Regions from separate parts of the Paenarthrobacter sp. NPDC018779 genome, predicted to be linked through region 1. Evidence: riboswitches for the same ligand, from Rfam matches in the RefSeq annotation. Region 1 holds a riboswitch; the other holds the start of a gene.
What was found. A riboswitch is a leader RNA that binds a small molecule or an ion and turns the genes downstream of it on or off. The one in region 1 is predicted to bind S-adenosylmethionine.
Positions count from the first base shown of each region.

Region 2: another riboswitch for S-adenosylmethionine. It lies ahead of ACH488_RS03740 (aminotransferase class V-fold PLP-dependent enzyme); the one in region 1 lies ahead of ACH488_RS06760 (hypothetical protein).

Region 1 covers NZ_JBIRZS010000004.1:104,192-109,454, forward strand. Annotated here, with positions in the region: gene ACH488_RS06745 (APC family permease) at 1-423, shown strand, start outside; gene ACH488_RS06750 (helix-turn-helix domain-containing protein) at 496-1,071, opposite strand; gene ACH488_RS06755 (sodium:solute symporter) at 1,342-2,880, shown strand; SAM riboswitch class IV at 3,076-3,195, shown strand; gene ACH488_RS06760 (hypothetical protein) at 3,212-3,547, shown strand; gene ACH488_RS06765 (hypothetical protein) at 3,544-3,735, opposite strand; gene ACH488_RS06770 (VIT1/CCC1 family protein) at 4,004-5,158, shown strand.
Region 2 covers NZ_JBIRZS010000002.1:306,118-311,380, forward strand. Annotated here, with positions in the region: gene ACH488_RS03725 (MFS transporter) at 1-826, shown strand, start outside; gene ACH488_RS03730 (metal-dependent transcriptional regulator) at 845-1,558, opposite strand; gene ACH488_RS03735 (class I SAM-dependent methyltransferase) at 1,586-2,374, opposite strand; gene ACH488_RS03740 (aminotransferase class V-fold PLP-dependent enzyme) at 2,464-3,858, opposite strand; SAM riboswitch class IV at 3,892-4,005, opposite strand; gene hisN (histidinol-phosphatase) at 4,151-4,963, opposite strand; gene ACH488_RS03750 (ribosome small subunit-dependent GTPase A) at 5,018-5,263, opposite strand, start outside.

The sequences.
Region 1 (5,263 bases):
CGAATCATTGCCCACGAGCCCAAGCGCCTCAGCGCGGACAGGTACCAGGAGAAGCTGGAACACGCCCAGCAGGCCAACCACCTGCCCAAGGACTGCGGCGCATTGTTCATCGAGATCATCGTGGACGACAGCTCGGACTTCGAGCAGGAACTCCAGGTAGTGGGCAAGGAACGCCACGGCTTCAAGATCCTGGAGGTCCACAGCAACAACGTGCCAAACACCCTGGCTGCCGTACTCCTCCACATCCGCGACGTCACGGGCTTCATGCCGCACATCTACTTCCGCTGGACCGAGGGCAACCCGATCTCCAACCTCAGCAAGTTCCTCTTCTTCGGCGAGGGCGAGATCGCACCTGTCACCCGGGAAGTGCTGAGGGAAGCCGAAGCGGACATCACACGCCGCCCCTGGGTGCACGTGGGCTAACCACACCCCGAGATGACAGTTAATGCCAATGTTTCCCCAAAACATTGGCATTAACTGTCATTTCGCGCAGGCTTAGCGGCTCGCCGCGGGCACCAGGACCCAGAGCACCTCCACCGTCTCATCCGTGGGGTTGATCCAGGTATGGGGCTCGCGGCCCGGGAAGGAAAGGGTATCCCCCTCTTCGAGGTCATATTCCTCGTTGGTCAGGATCAGCTTGATCCTGCCTTTGACGACGTGCAGCACGTCAACATCGCAGTCCACGGCATAGAGTTCGTTTTCGCCACGCCCCCGCGGCTCGATGGTTGCCTGGAGGATTTGGAGCCTGCGCTCGGAACGCGCCGTGAGCAGCCGCTCAACAATGCCCTGGCCGCCCAGGGAAATGCGCGGACCGTCGTCGCGCCGGGTCAGGTGGGTTTCGGGGGCGGCGAACAGGTCGCCAACAGACACGGACAGCACCTGGCACAACGTCACCAGCGAGGCCACCGACGGTGAAGTGAGGTCCCGCTCCACCCTGCTAAGGAAGCCTTTGGTCAGGCCCGTGGCATCTGCAACCTGCTCGATGGTAAGCCGCTGCGCCTGCCGGGCTGCACGGATTCTGGAACCGATGGCAACGGGAACATTGCTGGGTTCAACGGGTAGAGCCTTCATTCACAAAACCTTTCAGGCCCGTCCGTGAGGCCCTGTCATTGGAGCCAATAGTAGCCGTAGAGCCACAGCAAAGAGCCAGAATCCGCGGAACCATGACCAAACCACCTTGACTGTTACTCCCATCACAACATATCCTCATAGGCAACAAGTGTTGTCTGTGAGGCACACAACACAAGTCCAACCTCCGTTCGTCAGCACAGAGACTTCGACGCCCTGCAGGAGTATCGTCGAATACCCCAACCTCCGTGCATCAGCTCCAAGGAGCCACTCATGGACTCTTCGTTCATCAACATCGCCATTGTGGTGGTGTATTTGCTTGCCATGCTGGCGTTCGGTTGGTGGGGCAAGTCCCGCACCAAGAACAACAGCGACTTCCTGGTGGCCGGCCGCCGCCTGGGACCGTTCCTCTACACCGGCACCATGGCCGCAGTTGTCCTGGGTGGCGCATCCACCGTTGGCGGCGTTGGCCTGGGCTACAAATTCGGCATCTCCGGCATGTGGCTCGTGGTGGCCATCGGCGCAGGCGTCCTCTTGTTGAGCCTGCTGTTCGCCGGCACCATCCAGCGCCTGAAGATCTACACGGTCTCGCAGATGCTCAGCCTCCGCTATGGAAGCAAGGCCACCCAGACCTCCGGCATCGTCATGCTTGCCTACACCCTCATGCTCTGCGCAACCTCCACCGGCGCCTACGCCACCATCTTCGTGGTCCTTTTCGACTGGGAACGCTGGCTGGCCATCGCCGTGGGCGGCGCGATCGTGCTTGTCTACTCCACCATCGGTGGCATGTGGTCCATCACCCTCGCGGACCAGGTGCAGTTCATCATCAAGACCGTTGGCATCTTCCTGCTGATGCTGCCGTTCGTCATGAACGCCGCCGGTGGCCTGGACGGCATCCGCCAGCGCGTTGACCAGAGCTTCTTCCAGATCGACGGCATCGGCCTGCAGACCATCATCACGTACTTCGTGGTGTACACGCTCGGCCTCCTCATCGGCCAGGACATCTGGCAGCGCGTCTTCACAGCAAAGACCCCCACGGTTGCACGCTGGGGCGGCGCGACCGCCGGGGTGTACTGCATCCTCTACGGTGTGGCCGGCGCCCTGATCGGCCTCGCCGCACGCGTTGCCCTGCCGGACATCGACGTGGCAAACCTCGGCAAGGACGTTGTCTACGCCGAGGTGGCAACCCACATCCTGCCCATCGGCATCGGTGGCTTGGTCATGGCAGCAGCCGTCGCCGCAATGATGTCCACCGCGTCCGGTGCGCTCATTGCCGCAGCCACGGTGGCCCGCGCAGACGTTGTCCCGTTTGTCGCCAGCTGGTTCGGCAAGACCATCAACACCGACGACACGGAAAACCCAGAGCACGACGTCAAGGCGAACCGCTACTGGGTCCTCGGCCTCGGCGTCCTGGCAGTGCTGATCTCCATGGCGGCCCAGGACGTTGTTGTTGCCCTCACCATCGCCTACGACATCCTGGTAGGCGGCCTCCTCGTCGCCATCCTCGGCGGCCTTGTGTGGAAGCGCGGTACCGGCATTGCGGCAGCCTGGTCCATGGCCGTGGGCTCGGTCCTCACCCTGGTCCTGCTGATCCTCTTCGCAACGGGTGTGATCGAGAGCGCCGACGGCGTCTACGCGAACGATCCCATCTACTGGGGCCTCGGAGCTTCCTTCGTGACCTTCGTGGTGATCTCACTGCTCACTCCGCCCACCGATGCCGCAGTCCGCGCGGCATGGGACAAGCGGGTTGCAGGAGCCATCTCGGATGAACTCCCGCTGGACGCCCACCCGGTCAGCAGCCACAAGGCCTGAAGTCCGGCCACACAGTGGCCACCTCGGCAATGCACGACGGCGGCGCCACCCTTCGCGGGGTGGCGTCGCCGTTTGCGTAGTCCCCGGCTTCCACAACACACCTACCCCCGTTGCGGGGCCCGCTCTGCGCTCATTCGCCCCCGCAGAGCACGCCAAGCAGGCCCCACAAAGGGGAGGCATTAGGATAGGACGCAGCTTCAAGAGATGTGGCGCCAAGCTCCGACTGGCCACGCACCAACCCCATGTTCACGGGTGGTTCGGATGAGGAAGCGGCCCGCCCCGGACCAGAGACAACCGAGCGGGCAAGAGCACTCCCACCAAGGAGCAGTCCTTGCCGTACCAAACTGAAACCACGGTCCAAGCGGGCACATCCCAAGCGGCCTTGGTCAACGCCAGCCCCGTCCAAGCCAGCGCCACCGAAACCCCTTCCCCGACAGTCCGGGTGATTCCCGTGGTTGACATCGTCCACGGCACGGTGATCATTGTCGCGCGCGGCCGCACCGAACGCTTTCACCACCCTGAGCCCCGGCTCCTCGCCGCGGCGTTGGCACGCTCCGTCCGCGCCACGCGCTGGTGTTTCGCGTCGCAAACGCTGACGGTGACCGTTGCCGCCGTCGGACGTGCTGCCGGGCGCGAGCGGCACTTCAGCCTGGTGCCGGCTGCCTAGGATTCGTCGCCGTCGCCGCGGAATTCTTCCTCGGCCTCATCGAGCGGCACAATGCGCTCGTCGTCGTCCGCCACCTCGCCTTCCTCTGCCCAAGCCTCATCGACTTCCTGGTCCTCGTTGTAGTCGTAGGCCGGATCCGACTCGATGGTTGCCCGTTCCGGGTGGTGGGGATGTGATTCGGTGCTCATGCTGCAACCTCCGTCCGACGGGCCGCACCAGGCGGTCCACTGACCGATGTGCGGGGAGTGCCCCGCCCCTGTCTATCCATCTGAGCACCGCCTCAAGAAGGGGTCAAGGGAGGGTCGCCGGCGGCCGCAGCACCGCTGCACCAGGGTTCGGAATTAAGGCATGCCGAACATTCCTGTTAAGGAATACCAGCCAAAAATCCCCGGAAATAGGCGGTACAGTGGGCGGTGCAAAGGGGCCGTAACCGTCCCATCAAGCCCAGGAGAAACAGTGCAACAGCACCAGGAATCCCACGGTCCGTCGAGCCCCGCTCCGGACTCCCGGCCCGAAGAAGAACCCTCGCGAACACCCACGCAGTCGGACGTCCGGCGCTGGCGGCAGTACCTGGCAGACGAACGGGCCGAGGCCGCCGTCTACCGCGAACTCGCCCAACGCCGCGACGGTGAGGAGCGCCAGATCCTCCTTGCCCTGGCAGAAGCGGAAGGCCGGCACGAGGCCCACTGGCTCAAGCTGCTCGGGGAACACGCCGGAATGCCCAAGGCGGCGTCGGCACGCAGCCGGCTCCTCGGTTTCCTCGCGCGGCACTTCGGCTCCGTCTTCGTCCTCGCCTTGGCCCAACGTGCCGAGGGGCGCTCCCCCTACGGCACCGACCCGTACGCCACGCCCGCAATGGTGGCCGACGAGCAAATCCACGAGGAAGTTGTCCGCGGCCTCGCAACCCGTGGCCGCAACAGGTTGTCCGGCACGTTCCGCGCCGCGGTTTTCGGCGCCAACGACGGCCTGGTCAGCAACCTTTCCCTGGTGATGGGCATGGCCGCGACGGGCGTTTCCAGTGCCGTGGTGCTGATGAGTGGCGTTGCCGGCCTGCTGGCGGGTGCGCTGTCCATGGGTGCCGGCGAGTACGTGTCCGTCCGGTCGCAGCGGGAACTGCTCAACGCCACCCTTCCCACCCAGGCCACGTTGGCTGCCGCACCGTCCTTGGACGTGGAGCACAACGAACTCGTCCTGGTGTACCTGGCGCGGGGCATGACCCGGGAAGCTGCTGAACACCGCGCCGCCGAGAGGCTGGGACTCTTCAGTTGCGACTGCGATCCGAGCTTGTCCTTGCAACCTGAAAAGGAAGAAGTCGAGGACGAGCATGAGACGGTCGGTTCGGCATGGGGCGCGGCGCTTTCCAGCTTCTGCTTCTTCGCTTCCGGCGCCATCGTGCCCATCCTGCCGTTCGTCTTCGGCGTGGTGGGCTGGAGCGCGCTGATCCTCTCCGGCGCCTTGGTGGGCGTCGCGCTGCTGGCGACGGGCGCCGTCGTCGGGCTGCTCTCCGGAACCTCTCCCCTGAGCCGCGGCCTCCGCCAGCTGGCCATCGGCCTCGGCGCCGCAGCTGCCACCTATGGATTGGGCCTCCTCTTCGGAGCGGTGATCGTCTAGGCTTCGCCGGCATGAATAGACGGGGCCACCCCGGTCCCGTAATGTTGGTTCGTCCTCTGCGCTGCCTGCGTGAACGGGGCCTGAGGAATGGAGAACCGTGGACAC
Region 2 (5,263 bases), on a different contig from region 1:
AGGCGCCTTGCTGGCCATGATCGGCTTGGGCGGCCCTGTCTTCGCGTTCATCGAACAGGGCAGGCTGGGGTGGACCAGCCCCTTCGTGTGGGTACCGTTGCTGCTGGGCGGCGTGGCTTTGGGGTTCTTCCTGGTCCACGAGGGCAGGACCTCCGAGCCGATGCTCCCGTTAAGGCTCTTCGCGATCCGGAATTTTGGCTGGGGCAATCTCGCCACGTTGGCCATCTACGGTGGTATTTCCCTGGGCTTCTTCATCCTGGGCATCTACCTGCAGCAGGTGGGCGGCATGGGTGCCACGGCGGCGGGAATAGCGCTGTTGCCCGGGACCGTGATCCTGATGCTCGCCGCTTCCTACTTTGGCGGCCTTGCCGGAAAGTATGGTCCGCGGTGGTTCATGACCGCTGGACCCTTGTTGTGCGGGACTGGATTCCTGATGTCGTTGTCTGTCCAGGAGCCACTCAACTACTGGACACAGGTGTTTCCCGGCCAAGTGGTCTTCGGACTGGGCCTGGCGATTCTCGTGGCACCGTTGACGGCTGCCATCCTGGGCGCCGTTCCACCTGAAGAGGCGGGGATCGGCTCCGCGGTCAACAACGCAGTGGCCCGCATCGCCGGCCTGATCTGCATCGCCTTCGCAGGCTTGATCGTGGGTCCGGTCTTCACCCGGGAGGGCCTGGACAACGCCCTGCTGGTCACCGCGGGACTGTTCCTGCTCGGAGCGGTGGCTTCCGCCGTCGGAATCCGCAACCCGGCGCGCGACGCGGCAGGTGCGGCCGTTCCGGATCAAGCGTCCGACGACGGCGGTCCGCTGGGGGCGGCGTCCTGACCTTGGGCGGTGGCCGGCTCAGCGGTCGGCGAGGACGCAGCCTTCGTGCACGTCGGTGCTCTGCACCCACAGGGCCGAGGTGATTTCGTCCGCGAGGTCGTATTCCCGGCGCTGGGCACCGCTGCCGATCCTTACCACCAAGGCACCTCCGAAGGGCTTGCGGCCTACAACCTCGATGCGGGCGTCCAGGGCAATATCCTCGGCGGCCAAGTAGCGAAGCAGGTCCGGGTTCTCGTCGCTGATGCGCGTGATGCGGCCGGCGTGCCCTTGATCCAGTTCGATCATCCGGTAGGCGTGCGGGAGCTCCACGGAGCCATCGGACGACGGAATGGGGTCTCCGTGCGGGTCCCGGACCGGGTGGCCCAGCTTGGCGGACATGCGTTCAATGAAGGTGTCCGAGACTGCGTGCTCCAACATTTCCGCTTCGTCGTGGACCTCGTCCCAGCGGTAGCCGAGTTCCTCCACAAGGTACGTCTCGATGAGCCGGTGCCTCCGCACCATGGCCAAGGCCAGACGCATGCCGTCGGGCGTCAGGCGGATGGCGCTGTAGGGCTGGTGGTCCACCAGGCCTTGGTCCTTGAGCTTGCGCACCATTTCGGACACCGAGGAATTGGCTACGCCCAGCCGTTGGGCCAGCTGGGAGGACGTGATGGGCTTGTCCTGCCACTCAGTGAAGGAGTAGATGACCTTGACGTAGTCCTCGATCGAGGAGGAGGGCGTACTGGTCTTCACGCTCCAAGCCTACCGTGGCAGGGCGCCTCAGGCCTTGCGGGCCCGCCACGTCTGCGTCACGTACGGCAGGGCCAGGGTTTGGCCAGGGGCGTGGCCGAGGTGTTCGTAGAGGTACCACTCCAGGTTTCCCATGACCTTGGCACGGGTAGCCTCGTTGGCTCGAAGGTAATAGCTGCGCGACTTGGTCAATTCCATGATGTCCTCGGGGGACACCGGGTCCTCCCAATGGGTGACATGGCATTCCAAACCGGTGAACTCCGGACCGATGGCCGGCCGGAAGCCCGGTTTGTGTACGTCGCCGGCATGCATGATGCGTGAAAGGCGGTGCACCCAGGGGACGGAAGTATCCAATTGGTTCCAGATCAGGCCCAGGACGCCATGCGGACGGAGCACCCGGGCGATTTCCGTGCTGGCTTTGACGGGATCGCACCAATGCCAGGCCTGGGCAACACTGACGACGTCGAAAGCTGAGTCCGCCAGTCCGCTCGCCTCGGCGGTGCCCTCCAACGCATTGACCTTGGGGCACGACAGGCGCAACTGCGCCAGCATGTCCGTGGAAGGATCGACGGCGGCCACCTCAAGGCCGCGGTCCACGAGCAGCGTGGTGAATTTCCCCGTGCCCGCGCCGATGTCGGCCGCGGACTTCGCTCCGGCAGGAAGGAGCCAATCCACGGAGTCTGCAGGGTAGCCGGGACGCACCACATGGTAGTGCTCGCCGCCATCCTGGAAACTTTGCCCCAGTTCCTTGCGCCGGACCGCGTGCAGCTTGGGACCGCCGGGTTGTCGCGTACCGCTGGAAGGGCCTTGGGACCGCATGGTGTGTACAGACTCCTTTACCGCGAACGCCGGAAATACCCTACGAATTTACAGCAAGGCAGGGCTGGCCGGGTTCCGGCAAAGTGAGGTCAGTCCACGGTGCAGGGAGCAGCGCCCGCGGTACCTGGAGTGTTGGGGGCCCATTCGGGGTAGCTGCGGTGGTCGTTCGCGGGAACCCAGCGGCCCTCGTCCACCACGTAGTCCCAGCCCAACCCGGTACCCTTCAGCTCCTGGATTCCCTTGAGCAGCCGGGCAGCGTCCTCCAGCCGGGAGCCCACGCCGAAGCTGGCGCGAAGGGAACCGGACGGCAGGCCCAGGCGCTTGAGGAGCGGGTGTGCGCAGAACCGGCCATCGCGAAGGCCCACTCCGTGTTCCGCGGACAGGTAGGCGGCAACCAGGCCGGCGTCGAATCCCTCCACCGAGAAGTTGACCACGCCGATGGTGTCCGTGGAATCGCTGAAGATCTGGTGGACGGTGACCCCATCGATGGCCTGCAGGCCCTCCACAAGGAAGGAGCGGATGGCGGCCTCGTGGTCGTGCCAGGCTTGCTGGTCAAGGCCGGCCAGGACCTGCGTGGCCCGGGCCAAGGTGGCGGCGCCGAGGACGTTGGGGGATCCACCTTCATGGCGGGCCGGACCCGTCGCCCAACTGACGGAGTCCAGACGGGCTTCACGGACTGCGCCACCGCCGGCAAGGTGCGGCGTTCCGGCGTCGAGCCAATCGGGACGGCCTACTACTACGCCGGCACCGAAGGGTGCGTACAGTTTGTGGCCGGAGAAGACCACGTAGTCCACGTCAGCTTCGGCGATGTTGATCCGGCGGTGCGGTGCGAGCTGGGCAGCGTCAACCACGATGCGGGCACCGAATTCGTGGGCAAGGGAGGCCAGTTCCGCGATGGGCAGGATTTCACCTGTCACGTTGGAGGCGCCGGTGACTGCGAGCAGGGAGACTCCGCCTTGGGCCAGCTCGTGGCGCAGGTTGGCGATGGTCGCAGCAAGAGTGGAAGCGGCCACGACGCTGCGGTGCGGTACGCCCTGCCACGGCAGCAGGTTGGCGTGGTGTTCGATGTCCAGGTACAGGACCTCGCCGGTTGGCGTACCGTCGATCTGCGGAAGGCAGCCGGCCAGCAGGTTCAGGGAGTCGGTGGTGTTGCGGGTGAAGATGACGGAGTCGTCGGGGCGTCCGCCGACGAAGTCGCGCACGATGTCGCGGGAGTTTTCATAGACCGACGTGCTGATTTGGGAAGCGAAGCCGGCACCGCGGTGCACGCTCGCGTAGTACGGCAGGACCTCATTCAGGTACGCGGACACGATGGTCAGCGCCGGTGCGGAAGCTCCGTAGTCGAGGTTGGCGTAGCGGACGTGGCCGCCTTGGATCAGCGGGGCCTGCAGTTCTGCGCCAGTCACCGCGGCAAGGGGCCTGGCGGCCGCGGCTTCCTGCGTCACAGTGGGAAGGACGGTGGATTCGAACGTAACAGTGCTCATGGGACCTCACTCAAGAGGGACCCCCTTGCGGGGGATCCGCGCTTGCCGCATCCGTTCCGGACCGGCCTGGTCGTCACCCGGGGCACCCCACCGCGAATGGAGGGTTGCCGGCCAGCAAACCGGGGTTTAGCGCTGGCACTCGTGACCTGTAGTAGACATTAAGGCACCCCGCACGCCGGACACAAAGCCGTCCACTTTGTTAAGCACATTGTTACGAAGGATGCGGAAATGGCAGTTTTGGCGAATAAAGTGCGGCGGGCACCTCCCAGGGGAGGTGCCCGCCGTCGAAAATTCAGAGGAGATCGTCGATTCCCGGATTGAGGCGCTTCAGGACCTCGGAGTGCAGGATCGAGTTGGTTGCCAGTGCGTTTCCGCCGAAGGGGCCATCCTCACCTTCCAGGGAAGTGAACCTGCCACCGGCCTCCGTGACGATCGGTACGAGCGCCGCCATGTCATAGAGGTTCAGTTCGGGCTCGCAGGCGATGTCCACGGCGCCTTCGGCCACCAGGCAGTAGGACCAGAAGTCCCCGTAGGCGCGCGTGCGCCAAATGTCCTCGGTGAGGCCGAGGAACTCGTCAAGGTTGCCGCGTTCCTTCCAGCCGGAGAGGCTCGAGTAGGACATGGACGCGTCCGCGAGCGTGGAAACGTTGGAAACCTTCAGCCGGGTGGCCGAGGCCAACGAGCGGCCCATGTAGGCGCCCATGCTTTTGGCCGCCCACCAGCGCTTGCCCAAGGCTGGTGCGCTGACCACGCCCACCACCGGTTCGCCTTCGTCGATCAGGGCGATCAGGGTTGCCCACACGGGGACGCCCCTGACGAAATTCTTGGTGCCGTCGATGGGGTCGATGACCCAGCGCCGCGAACCGTGGCCGCTGCTTCCGAATTCCTCGCCGAGGACGGCATCGCGGGGGCGTGAACGGGACAACTGTCCGCGGATGGCTTCCTCGGCGGCCTTGTCCGCATCCGTGACCGGCGTCAGGTCGGGTTTGGTTTCGATCTGCAGGTCCAGGGCCTTGAACCGGTCCATGGTCTGGGCGTCCACGGAATCGGCCAGGACATGGGCCAATCGCAAGTCATCGTTGTAGCTGGAAACGGGTTGGGTCATGCCACCAAACTATCGCGAATCGTTCACGCGCCGGGGGAGGTGGGGCTCCGACCTTCAGTTGACGATGCCCAATTCCTTGGTTTCCTTGGCCTCCAGGCGGGGGTCGGCACCGAGCAGGCGCCTGAGCGAAGCCAGCCGGGCTACGCCTGAGGGGCCGGCGTTGCCTTGGTTGACCCACTCGTCCAGCCCGCAGTTCACTGCACTGGCGTCATGCTTGCAGCCGCGGTCGCAGGCTTCCGTGCCAGGCTCCAGGTCGGGGAAGGAATGCAGGATGCGGTCCGCGTCCACGTGGGCCAGGCC